2 regions of the Streptomyces sp. NPDC048590 genome follow, and region 1 is predicted to be linked to the other one. Evidence: riboswitches for the same ligand, from Rfam matches in the RefSeq annotation. Region 1 holds a riboswitch; the other holds the start of a gene.
What was found. Region 1 has a riboswitch for S-adenosylmethionine ahead of thrC (threonine synthase). Riboswitches for the same ligand answer to the same signal wherever they lie in the genome.

Region 2: another riboswitch for S-adenosylmethionine. It lies ahead of ACGFNN_RS26730 (aminotransferase class V-fold PLP-dependent enzyme); the one in region 1 lies ahead of thrC (threonine synthase).

What each region holds. Positions count from the first base shown of each region.
Region 1 covers NZ_JBICWC010000004.1:615,343-621,109, forward strand. Annotated here, with positions in the region: gene ACGFNN_RS15115 (cold-shock protein) at 100-306, opposite strand; gene ACGFNN_RS15120 (MoaD/ThiS family protein) at 756-1,031, opposite strand; gene thrC (threonine synthase) at 1,060-2,358, opposite strand; SAM riboswitch class I at 2,377-2,504, opposite strand; gene ACGFNN_RS15130 (glucosyl-3-phosphoglycerate synthase) at 2,658-3,608, shown strand; gene ACGFNN_RS15135 (trehalose-6-phosphate synthase) at 3,679-5,055, shown strand; gene otsB (trehalose-phosphatase) at 5,084-5,767, opposite strand, start outside.
Region 2 covers NZ_JBICWC010000009.1:390,170-395,936, reverse strand. Annotated here, with positions in the region: gene ACGFNN_RS26750 (c-type cytochrome) at 1-31, shown strand, start outside; gene ACGFNN_RS26745 (Rieske 2Fe-2S domain-containing protein) at 28-1,080, shown strand; gene ACGFNN_RS26740 (cytochrome bc complex cytochrome b subunit) at 1,077-2,702, shown strand; gene trpD (anthranilate phosphoribosyltransferase) at 2,827-3,891, shown strand; SAM riboswitch class IV at 3,978-4,095, shown strand; gene ACGFNN_RS26730 (aminotransferase class V-fold PLP-dependent enzyme) at 4,277-5,653, shown strand; gene ACGFNN_RS26725 (Lrp/AsnC family transcriptional regulator) at 5,739-5,767, opposite strand, start outside.

The sequences.
Region 1 (5,767 bases):
CACCTCCACCCCGGGAGCGGACGCACGCGGGGCCCGTACCCCGGTGGGAGGTACGGGCCCCGCGTGTGTGAGTGGTGTCGTCGGACGACCGTGCCGAGCTCAGCCGACGGCGAGCTTGACCATGTCCGCCTGCGGCCCCTTCTGGCCCTGCGAGATCTCGAATTCAACTCGCTGACCCTCTTCGAGGGTGCGGTATCCGTCCATCTGGATCGCGCTGTAGTGGACGAAAACATCCGCACCACCGTCGACCGCGATGAAGCCGTACCCCTTCTCCGCGTTGAACCACTTGACGGTGCCCTGAGCCATGCCCAACTCCCCTATTACTGGCCCTTGCACGAGCGCCGCACTTCGCGGGCCCGGGTCAGAACTCACCCTCCGACAGGAGAGGGCGGTGTGCGCCGGAACGCGTCGACCGCGGCCGAATGTATCTGCCCAACTGCCCTCTGCAACAGGTCAATCGGACGAGAATTCTGAGCACGCGCGACCGCACGGAAAGGGCGAATTCACTGGATTCCAGGGCAAGTCGGGCCTGACAAAGGCCGCTAATGCCTCAAGGAGTTCACGTACTTTGGCTGCTTCTTGTCGTGGCCGGGCGCATTCTCATATGCGGGCGGCACGGGCAGCGGCGGGGACTTCCCCAACTGTACCGCGCTCAACCATGCAGAATGCCCCCCTCCGCTTCTCTCGCGGAGGAGGGCATCGTGGTCACGCTGCGCGGTCGGACGGCCGGCCGCGCCGGTCCGTACCGCCGGGCGTCAGCCGCCGGCGACGGCGGGGATGATCGAGACTCCGGCACCGTCCGGGGTGGCCGCGTCCAGGCCGCCCTCGAAGCGCACGTCGTCGTCGTTGACGTACACGTTGACGAAGCGGCGCAGCTTGCCCTGGTCGTCCAGGACGCGGGCGCCGATGCCCGGGTGGTTCGCCTCCAGGGACGCGATGACCTCGGAGAGGGTGGCGCCCTCCGCCGGGACCTCGGCCTGGCCGCCCGTGTAGGTGCGGAGGATGGTGGGGATACGGACCTTGACGCTCATGTGGGTGCCTTCCTTCGGTCTCGGGTGGTCAGTTGGCGGCGGCGAGGCCCGCGTCGCGGAACGCGTCCAGGCTGGGCCGGATCGTCGCCGACAGGCCGGTCGTCGGGGCGACCGCGTCGAGCGTCTTCAGACCGTCGCCGGTGTTCAGGACGACGGTGGTCAGGGACGGGTCGAGCAGACCGTCCTCGATGAGCTTCTTCGTCACTCCGACCGTCACCCCGCCCGCGGTCTCCGCGAAGATGCCCTCGGTGCGGGCCAGCAGCTTGATCGCGTCGACGACCTGCTCGTCGTTCACGTCCTCGACGGCACCGCCGGTGCGCCGGGCGATGTCCAGGACGTACGGGCCGTCGGCCGGGTTGCCGATCGCCAGGGACTTGGCGATGGTGTTCGGCTTCTGGGGGCGCACGACGTCGTGGCCGGCCTTGAAGGCGGTCGAGACCGGGGAGCAGCCCTCGGCCTGGGCGCCGAAGATCTTGTACGGCTTGTCCTCGACGAGGCCGAGCTTGATCAGCTCCTGGAGGCCCTTGTCGATCTTCGTGAGCTGCGAGCCGGACGCGATCGGGATGACGATCTGGTCGGGCAGCCGCCAGCCGAGCTGCTCGCAGATCTCGTACGCCAGGGTCTTGGAGCCCTCGCCGTAGTAGGGGCGCAGGTTGACGTTGACGAAGCCCCAGCCCTCACCGAGCGGGTCGCCGATGAGCTCCGAGCAGAAGCGGTTGACGTCGTCGTAATTGCCCTCGATGCCGACCAGTTCGCCGCCGTACACCGCGGCCATGACGACCTTGCCCTGCTCCAGGTCGTGCGGGATGAACACGCAGGAGCGGAAGCCGGCGCGGGCGGCGGCAGCGCCCACGGCACCGGCGAGGTTGCCGGTGGAGGAGCAGGAGAGCGTGGTGAAACCGAAGGCGCGGGCGGCCTCGACGGCGATGGCGACGACACGGTCCTTGAAGGAGTGCGTCGGGTTGCCGGAGTCGTCCTTGACGTACAGACCGCCGGTTACGCCCAGCTCGCGGGCGAGGTTGTCGGCCTTGACCAGCTTGGTGAAGCCGGGGTTGATGTTGGGCTTGTCCGCGACGTCGGAGGGGACGGGCAGCAGCGGCGCGTAGCGCCAGATGTTGTCCGGACCCTCGGCGATGCGCTTCTTCAGCTCCTCGGGCGAGCCGCTCGGCAGGTCGTAGGCGACTTCGAGCGGCCCGAAACAGGACGCACAGGCGAAAATGGGGCCGAGTGCGAATCGCTCGCCGCATTCGCGGCAGGAGAGCGCCGCTGCGGGACCGAGGTCCACGGCGGAAGAGTCGGTGTTTGCTGCAACTGTCTGCACGGCCATGATGGCGGAGGCCCTTTCTCCTCATCTTCCTCGCGACGTATTTCGCCGCAAGACGGAATTGGCACCTTCCCCACCGTGACCTCGCGGTCGGCAGGAGGGTTGCCGGGACTTCAACGGGCCGTTCCCTCAGTCCCTCTGGATGAGCGCTGTGGCACCGGATCATGGATCCGGGCGTTTGTCCGTGGACCGACCCCGAGATGCGGGAGTCGTCCGCGTTGTTCAAGACTGTAACCGACGCACACAGCGGTCGAGATAGTCGTCCGAACCGCGAGATGGATCACATACAGGGAGTATCGCCCGTGCTGGAAGAGGTCGAGTCCTGGCTGTCCAGGCGTTCGTGGTCGGCCTCCGACCGCCCGCTGGACCATCTCGTGGCGGCGCGGACGAAGGATCCGCACCGCTCACGCGTGAGTGTCGTGCTGCCCGCGCTGAACGAGGAGGCGACGGTCGGGGAGATCGTCGCGGAGATCCGGCGGGAGCTGGTCGAGAAGGTCCCGCTCGTGGACGAGCTGGTGGTGATCGACTCCGGATCCACCGACGCCACCGCGGAGGTCGCGCGCCGGGCCGGTGCCCGGGTCGTCCACCGGGACGCCATCCTCCCCCGGATGCCCGCGGTGCCCGGCAAGGGCGAGGTGCTCTGGCGGTCACTCCTGGTGACCAGCGGGGACATCGTCTGCTTCGTCGACGCGGACCTCAAGGACTTCTCGGCGGACTTCGTCTCCGGGACCGTCGGACCGCTGCTCACCGATCCGTCGGTGCACTTCGTCAAGGCGATGTACGACCGGCCCCTCGGCGACACCGCCGGCCAGGGCGGCCGGGTCACCGAGCTGGTGGCCCGCCCGCTGCTCAACCTGCACTGGCCCGCGCTGGCCGGTTTCGTCCAGCCGCTCGGCGGCGAGTACGCGGTCCGGCGCTCCCTGCTGGAGCAGCTCCCCTTCCCGGTCGGTTACGGGGTGGAGCTGGCGCTCCTCGTCGACGCGCTGCACACCGTCGGTCTGGACGCGCTGGCCCAGGTCGACGTGGGCGTGCGCAAGCACCGCCACCAGGACGGCCAGGCCCTCGGCCGGATGGCGGCGACGATCTACCGCACGGCGCAGCTGCGCCTGAATCGGGGGCCGCTGGTACGCCCCGAGATCACCCAGTTCGAGCGCGGACCGGGCGGTTTCGTCCCCCGCACCCACGCGGTGGACACCGAGGAACGGCCGCCGATGCGGGAGATCGTGGAGTACGCGGCGCGAGTGGCGGCGTAACGGTTCTTCCCGCCGGGCTCCACGCTCACTTGACGTTTGGCGGCTTCCCGAACGGGCTAGGTTCGGGTACATGGTCTCCGAGCACGCTGCGCAGGTACTCGTCGCGTCCAACCGCGGCCCGGTGTCGTACACACGGCGGGAGGACGGCACGCTCACGTCGAAACGGGGCGGCGGCGGGCTCGTCTCCGGGCTCAGCGCCGTCGACGACAAGCTGTGGGTGTGCGCCGCGCTCGGTGACGGCGACCGCGAGGCGGTCAGGCGCGGGGTGTCCGAGCCCGGCGTACGGATGCTCGACATCGACGCCGGGGTCCACGCCGACGCGTACAACGGCATCGCCAACTCGGTGCTGTGGTTCGTGCACCACATGATCTACCAGACGCCCGTGGAGCCCGTCTTCGACGCGGAGTTCCGCCGCCAGTGGGCCTCCTACGAGGCGTACAACCGGGCCTTCGCCGAGGCGCTCGCCGAGGAGGCGGGCGAGGGCGCCGCGGTGCTGGTGCAGGACTACCACCTCTCGCTGGTCCCCGGGATGCTGCGCGAGCTCCGCCCCGACCTGCGGATCGGTCACTTCTCGCACACGCCCTGGGCTCCCGTCGACTACTTCCGGCTGCTGCCCGACGACATCGGCGAGCAGCTCCTCAAGGGCATCCTGGGCGCCGACCGCGCCGCGTTCCTCACCCGCCGCTGGGCGGACGCCTTCATCGGCTGCTGCACCAGCATCCTCGGCGGAACCGGCCACACCCGGATCGGGGTGCACGGGCTGGGTGCCGATGCCGACTTCCTGCGCCGCCGCTCCCACGAGGCGGACGTCGACGAGCGCATGGACGTGCTGCGGGAGCAGGTGGGCGCGGACCGGCGCACAATCGTCCGGGTGGACCGCACCGAGCTGTCGAAGAACATCGTCCGCGGTCTGCACGCCTACCGTGCGCTCCTGGAGGAGCGGCCCGAATGGCGCGAACGCGTCGTGCACATCGCGTTCGCCTACCCGTCGCGGCAGGACCTGGCGGTCTACCGGGACTACACCGCCGAGGTACAGCGGGTCGCCGACGCGATCAACGCGGAGTACGGCACACCGGGCTGGACCCCCGTCATCCTCCACGTCGACGACGACTTCGCCCGCTCCCTGGCCGCCTACCGGCTGGCGGACGTGGCGCTGGTCAACCCGATCCGCGACGGCATGAACCTGGTCGCGAAGGAGGTCCCGGTCGTCTCGGACCGGGGCTGCGCGCTGGTGCTCTCCCGCGAGGCCGGGGCCTACGAGGAGCTGGGCGAGGACGCGATCGTGGTCAACCCGTACGACGTGTCGGCCACCGCCACGGCGCTGCACGAGGCCCTGACCATGGAGGCCGGCGACCGGGACTCCCGCACCAAGCGCCTGGCCGCAGCGGCGACCGCTCTCCCGCCGCAGCAGTGGTTCCTGGACCAGCTGGACGCGCTCCGGGACTGACGGCGGGGCCGCCCTCGACGGGGCCCTGTCAGCCGTCCGCGAGCTGCCGGGCCAGCGAGCCGAGCAGGCCGGCCACCGCCGCCGGTCCGGGCAGCGTCAGATCGGCGCGGGTGGACAGCTCGGGTACCTCGGTGCCGCTGCAGACCAGCAGGCCGGGGACGCCCTCGGTGCGGAGCTTCTCCACCGCGGCGTACGCGGCGAGGTCGCCCAGGTCGTCACCCGCGTACAGCACCGACCGGGCGCCGACCTCCTTGACGTACGCCTCCAGGGCCACGCCCTTGTCCATGCCGGCGGGGCGGATTTCCAGGACGAGGCGGCCCGGTTCGACGATCAGTCCGTGGCGGGCGGCGAGGCCGGCCAGCGGGGTGCGCAGAGCCTCGAAGGCGGCCTGCGGGTCGTCCGCGCGGCGGGTGTGCACGGCGACGGCGCGGCCCTTCTCCTCGATCCACGTGCCGTTGCCGGCGCCGGCCGCCTCCAGCACGGCGGGGAGCTCCGCGCGTACGGCCTCCACCCCGGGGTCCGGGGCGGGGGCGTTCACCGCACCGGTGGAGGCGTCCCAGCGTTCGGCGCCGTAGTGACCGAGGACGACGAGGTGGTCGAGGCCCGGTGCCCCGGCGAAGCCGCCGTAGCGGACGGCGGTGTCCGCCGGGCGGCCGGTGATCACCGCGACGGCGGAGACGAGCGGGGCCAGGGCGGTCAGTGCCGGGACCAC
Region 2 (5,767 bases), on a different contig from region 1:
GGCCCACACCGCTAAGGCCAAGAAGTCATGAGTAGCCAACAGATTCCAGAAGAGAACCTGCCGGTAGAGCAGGGCACCGCGCACGGCGCGGTAGAGGGTGCGGGCGACCCGTTCGCCGACCCGGGGCTGCCGGCCCACAAGCCGCGCATCCAGGACATCGACGAACGCGCCGCCGACCGCTCCGAGCGGGCCGTGGCACTGATGTTCACCCTGTCGATGCTGGCGACGGTCGGCTTCATCGCCTCGTACGTCATCTTCCCCGTCGACAAGATCGTCTACATCTGGCCGTTCGGTCATGTGAGCGCGCTGAACTTCTCCCTGGGTCTGACCCTGGGCCTGGCGCTCTTCCTGATCGGCGCGGGCGCCGTCCACTGGGCGCGCACCCTGATGTCCGACGTGGAGGTCGCCGACGACCGGCACGCCATCGAGGCGACCCCCGAGGTCAAGGCCAAGGTCATGGCCGACTTCGCGGCCGGCGCCCAGGAGTCCGCTCTCGGCCGGCGCAAGCTGATCCGCAACACCATGTTCGGCGCGCTGGCCCTGGTGCCGCTCTCCGGTGTGGTGCTGCTGCGCGACCTCGGTCCGCTGCCGGAGAAGAAGCTCCGTTCGACGCTGTGGGCCAAGGGCAAGCAGCTCGTCAACATGAACACCATGGAGCCGCTGCGTCCCGAGGACGTCGTCGTCGGTTCGCTGACCTTCGCCATGCCCGAGGGCCTGGAGGAGGACGCGCACGACTTCCAGACGCAGATCGCCAAGGCCGCCCTGATGATCATCCGCATCGAGCCGGACAACATCAAGGACAAGCGCGAGCGCGAGTGGGCCCACGAGGGAATCGTGGCCTTCTCCAAGATCTGCACCCACGTCGGCTGCCCGATCAGCCTGTACGAGCAGCAGACGCACCACGTGCTCTGCCCGTGCCACCAGTCCACCTTCGACCTCTCCGACGGCGCCCGCGTCATCTTCGGTCCGGCCGGTCACCCCCTTCCGCAGCTGCGGATCGGTGTGAACAGCGAGGGCAACCTCGAGGCGCTCGGTGACTTCGAAGAGCCCGTCGGTCCTGCCTTCTGGGAGCGCGGATGAGTACTGCGACGGATACAAAGCGCAAGGCGCCCGCCGGTGAGCGGGTCGCCGACTGGGCGGACGGCCGGCTCGGCATCTACGGCCTGGCCAAGGCCAACATGCGCAAGATCTTCCCGGACCACTGGTCCTTCATGCTCGGTGAGATCTGCCTCTACAGCTTCATCATCATCATCCTCACGGGTGTGTACCTGACGCTGTTCTTCCACCCGAGCATGAACGAGGTCGTGTACCACGGCTCGTACGAGCCGATGCAGGGCATCCGGATGTCCGAGGCCTACGCCTCGACGCTGGACATCAGCTTCGACGTCCGCGGTGGTCTGCTGGTCCGGCAGATCCACCACTGGGCAGCGGTGATCTTCCTCGCCGGCATGTTCGTGCACATGTTCCGGGTGTTCTTCACCGGCGCGTACCGCAAGCCGCGTGAGATCAACTGGCTGTTCGGCTTCCTGCTGTTCGTCCTCGGCATGTTCACCGGGTTCACCGGTTACTCGCTCCCGGACGACCTGCTCTCCGGCACGGGTGTGCGCTTCACGCAGGGCGCCATCCTGTCGATGCCGATCGTGGGCACGTACATCTCGATGTTCCTGTTCGGCGGGGAGTTCCCCGGCGGCGACATCATCGCCCGGTTCTACTCGATCCACATCCTGCTGCTGCCGGGCATCATGCTCGGGCTCGTGGTCGGCCACCTCATCCTGGTCTTCTTCCACAAGCACACGCAGTTCGCGGGTCCGGGCCGTACGAACAAGAACGTCGTCGGCATGCCGCTGCTCCCGGTGTACATGGCCAAGGCCGGAGGCTTCTTCTTCCTGGTCTTCGGCTTCATCGCCATCATCGCGGCGATCGCCACGATCAACCCGATCTGGGCGCTCGGCCCCTACCGTCCCGACCAGGTGTCCACGGGCGCCCAGCCGGACTGGTACATGGGCTTCGCCGAAGGCTTCGTCCGTGTGATGCCGGGCTGGGAGATCAACCTCTGGGGCCACACGCTGGTCCTGGGTGTGCTGATCCCGCTGGTCCTGTTCGGTGTGATCCTCGGGGCGCTCGCGCTCTACCCGTTCATCGAGTCCTGGATCACCGGGGACAAGCGCGAGCACCACATCCTGGACCGCCCGCGCAACGCCCCGACCCGCACGGGACTCGGTGTCGCCTGGGTGACGATCTACTTCGTCATGCTGATCGGCGGCGGCAACGACATCTGGGCGACCCACTTCCACCTGTCGCTCAACGCGATCAGCTGGTTCGTCCGGATCGCCTTCTTCGTCGGCCCGGTCCTCGCGTTCATCGCCACCCGGCGGATCTGCCTCGGCCTCCAGCGCCGCGACAAGGAGAAGGTGCTGCACGGGCGCGAGTCCGGCACCATCAAGCGCCTGCCGCACGGTGAGTTCGTCGAGATCCACGAGCCGCTCGGCCCGGGCCAGCTGCACACGCTCACCGCGCACGAGCAGTACAAGCCGCTCGAGATCGGCCCGACGGTCGACGAGAACGGTGTCGAGCGCAAGCCCTCGGCCCTGCAGAAGCTGCGGGCACGGCTCAGCAAGAGCTACTACGGCGAGAACAACCAGATCGCCAAGCCCACCGCCGAGGAGTACAGGGAGATCACCAGCGGCCACGGCCACCACTGATCGACCTCAGCTGAACGCCACAGCGGGAGCCCCGTCCATCCGATGGACGGGGCTCTTCGCTGTCCCCGGAGCTGGATAGGGTGGAGGCCTTCCTTGTATCGGCTGTGGACCCCAGGAGCGGACCATGAACGTTGTGACCCCGGACGGCGGCGACAGCGTGGCGGCCCGTACCTGGCCCGGCGTGCTGACCCCCCTCCTGCGCGGAGAGCACCTCGGCGCGGACGACACCGCCTGGGCCATGGACCGCATCATGAGCGGCGAGGCCACGGACGCGCAGATCGCCGGCTTCGCCATCGCGCTGCGGGCCAAGGGCGAGACCGTCGACGAGGTCACCGGCCTCGTCCGCGCCATGTACGAGCACGCCCGCACCATCGAGGTGCCCGGCCGTACGGTCGACATCGTCGGCACCGGCGGGGACATGGCCAAGACCGTCAACATCTCCACCATGTCGGCGATCGTCGTCGCGGGGACGGGCGCCAAGGTCGTCAAGCACGGCAACCGCGCCTCCTCGTCGGCGAGCGGCGCCTCGGACGTACTGGAGAAGCTCGGCGTCAATCTGGACCTCACGCCGAAGCGCGTCGTGGAGGTCGCGGAGGAGGCGGGCATCACCTTCTGCTTCGCCGTGAAGTTCCACCCGGCCCTGCGTTACGCGGCGAAGGCGCGCAAGGAGCTCGGCACGCAGACCACCTTCAACATCCTCGGCCCGCTCACCAATCCGGCCGGGGTGCGTTCCCAGGCCATCGGGGTCGCCGACCCGAGGATGGCACCCATCGTCGCCGGAGTGCTGGCGGCCCGGGGCAACTCGGCACTGGTCTTCCGGGGGGACGACGGCCTCGACGAGCTGACGACCACGGCCACCTCGCGGGTCTGGATCGTGCGCGACGGCGCGGTCCGCGAGGAGCCCTTCGACCCGCGGGAGGTCGGGCTGGAGCTGGTGCCCGTGGAGGCGCTCCGCGGCGCCGACGCGTCGTACAACGCGGATGTGGCGCGCCGGCTGCTGGACGGCGAGACGGGCCCCGTGCGCGAAGCGGTGCTGCTGAACTCCGCCGCCGCGCTGGTCGCCCTCGACCCGGCCGACGCCACGCTGAACGACCAGCTGACGGCAGGTATCGCACGGGCCGCCGAGTCCATCGACTCCGGCGCGGCCAAGCGCGTGCTGGAGCGCTGGGTGGCGGCCAGCAACGCCTGACGCGGCACTGGATGTGAGCAAGGGCGCGGTCCGCATGGCGGACCGCGCCCTTGCGCGTCGGCGGACGTATGGCAAGATGCTCACCAGGTCATGAGTGACAGCGACTACGGCCCCGGCCCGCTGTCCGGCAACCCTCCGTCCGTGGCGGGGTGCCCCGGGTGAAGACCAGGCCGCAGGCAGCGAGGTCTGCGGCAAGCGCGGGCCCCTCGGCGTCTACGACGCCACCCCTTGGGGTCCTGGTCCCAGGGAGACTCTTGTGAGCAAGCGAATGCGATAGGGCACCGAGCCCTTCTCCGCACACCCTTTTTCTCTTCTTCATCCCGCGCCGCCGCGTGCCTCTGTCCGCCGGTGCGAGGATCTCGCCTGCCTCTTACGGGAGTTCGCCATGTCTGTCTCCACCGCTGCCGCCGACCAGTCGATCTGTACCCCTCTGCCGGTCCTGGGTGCCGATGTCACCGTTCCGCTGGTCACGGGCGGAAACGTCACCTACGCCGCGCTCGACTACGCGGCCAGCGCCCCGGCACTCCAGCGGGTGTGGGACGACGTCGCCGCCTACGCGCCGTACTACGGCAGCGTGCACCGCGGGGCCGGCTACCTCTCGCAGCTGTCCACCGACCTGTTCGAGGCCGCCCGGGTGACCGTCGCGGAGTTCCTCGGCTGCCGCGCCGACGACCAGCTGGTCTTCACCCGCTCGACGACCGACTCCCTCAACCTGCTCGCCGCCGCACTGCCCGCCGACTGCCAGGTCTTCGTGTTCGAGACCGAGCACCACGCCTCGCTGCTGCCCTGGCGCGACGCCCGGGTCACCTTCCTCGACGCGCCCCGCACCCCCGGCCAGGCGGTCGAGACGCTGGAGCGCGCGCTGGCCGCCCGCGACCCCTACGGTCCGGCGCTGGTCTGCGTCACCGGCGCGTCCAACGTCACCGGTGAGCTGTGGCCCGTGAAGGAACTGGCCGCCGCCGCCCACGCACACGGTGCGCGGATCGTGCTGGACGCCGCTCAGCTCGCCCCGCACCACCCCGTGGACATCGCGGAGCTGGACGTCGACTGGGTCGCCTTCTCCGGGCACAAGCTGTACGCGCCCTTCGGCTCGGGTGTCCTCGCGGGACGGGCCGACTGGCTGGTGGCCGCGGAGCCGTACCTCGCGGGCGGCGGCGCCTCCCGCAAGGTCTCCCGGCGCACGGACGGCGGCGTCGACGTCGAGTGGCACACCACCGCGGCACGGCACGAGGCGGGATCGCCCAACGTCATCGGCGTGCTGTCCATCGCCGCGGCCTGCAAGGCCCTCACCGAGGCCGGCTTCGGACGGCTCGTCGAGCGCGAGCAGCGCCTGGTCGCCCGGGTCCGTGAGGGCCTGGCCGACGTTCCCGAGGTCAAGGTCCTCTCGCTCTTCGGCGACGATGCCCCGCGGGTGGGCGTCATCTCCTTCGTGGTCGAGGGATGGAACAGCTCGCACTTCGCCGCCGCGCTCTCCGCCGAGTACGGCATCGGGGTCCGCGACGGACTGTTCTGCGCCCACCCCCTCGTGCGGACCCTGCTCGGCGGCGAGTCTCAGGACCCGGGTGAGTGCGGTGCGCCGGAGGCGGCGCCGGGGGAGCGGTCCCTGAACGCCATCCGGGTGAGCTTCGGCGCCGGTACGCCGGACGAGCACATCGAGAGGTTCCTGGGGGCCGTCCGCGAACTGGTGCACGACGGCGCCCGCTGGGCCTACCGCACCGAGGACGGCCGCTGCGTGCCGGACCGGGACGCGGCCCAGAACTGACCCGCGGATACGGCTCCGGCCGGGCACAGGGGGCGCGATGCCCTTGTGCCCGGCCGGAGCCGTATCGCCGTCGCCGGCGGTCCCGTTATGCGTCGAGCCCGATGGCGAAGGCCG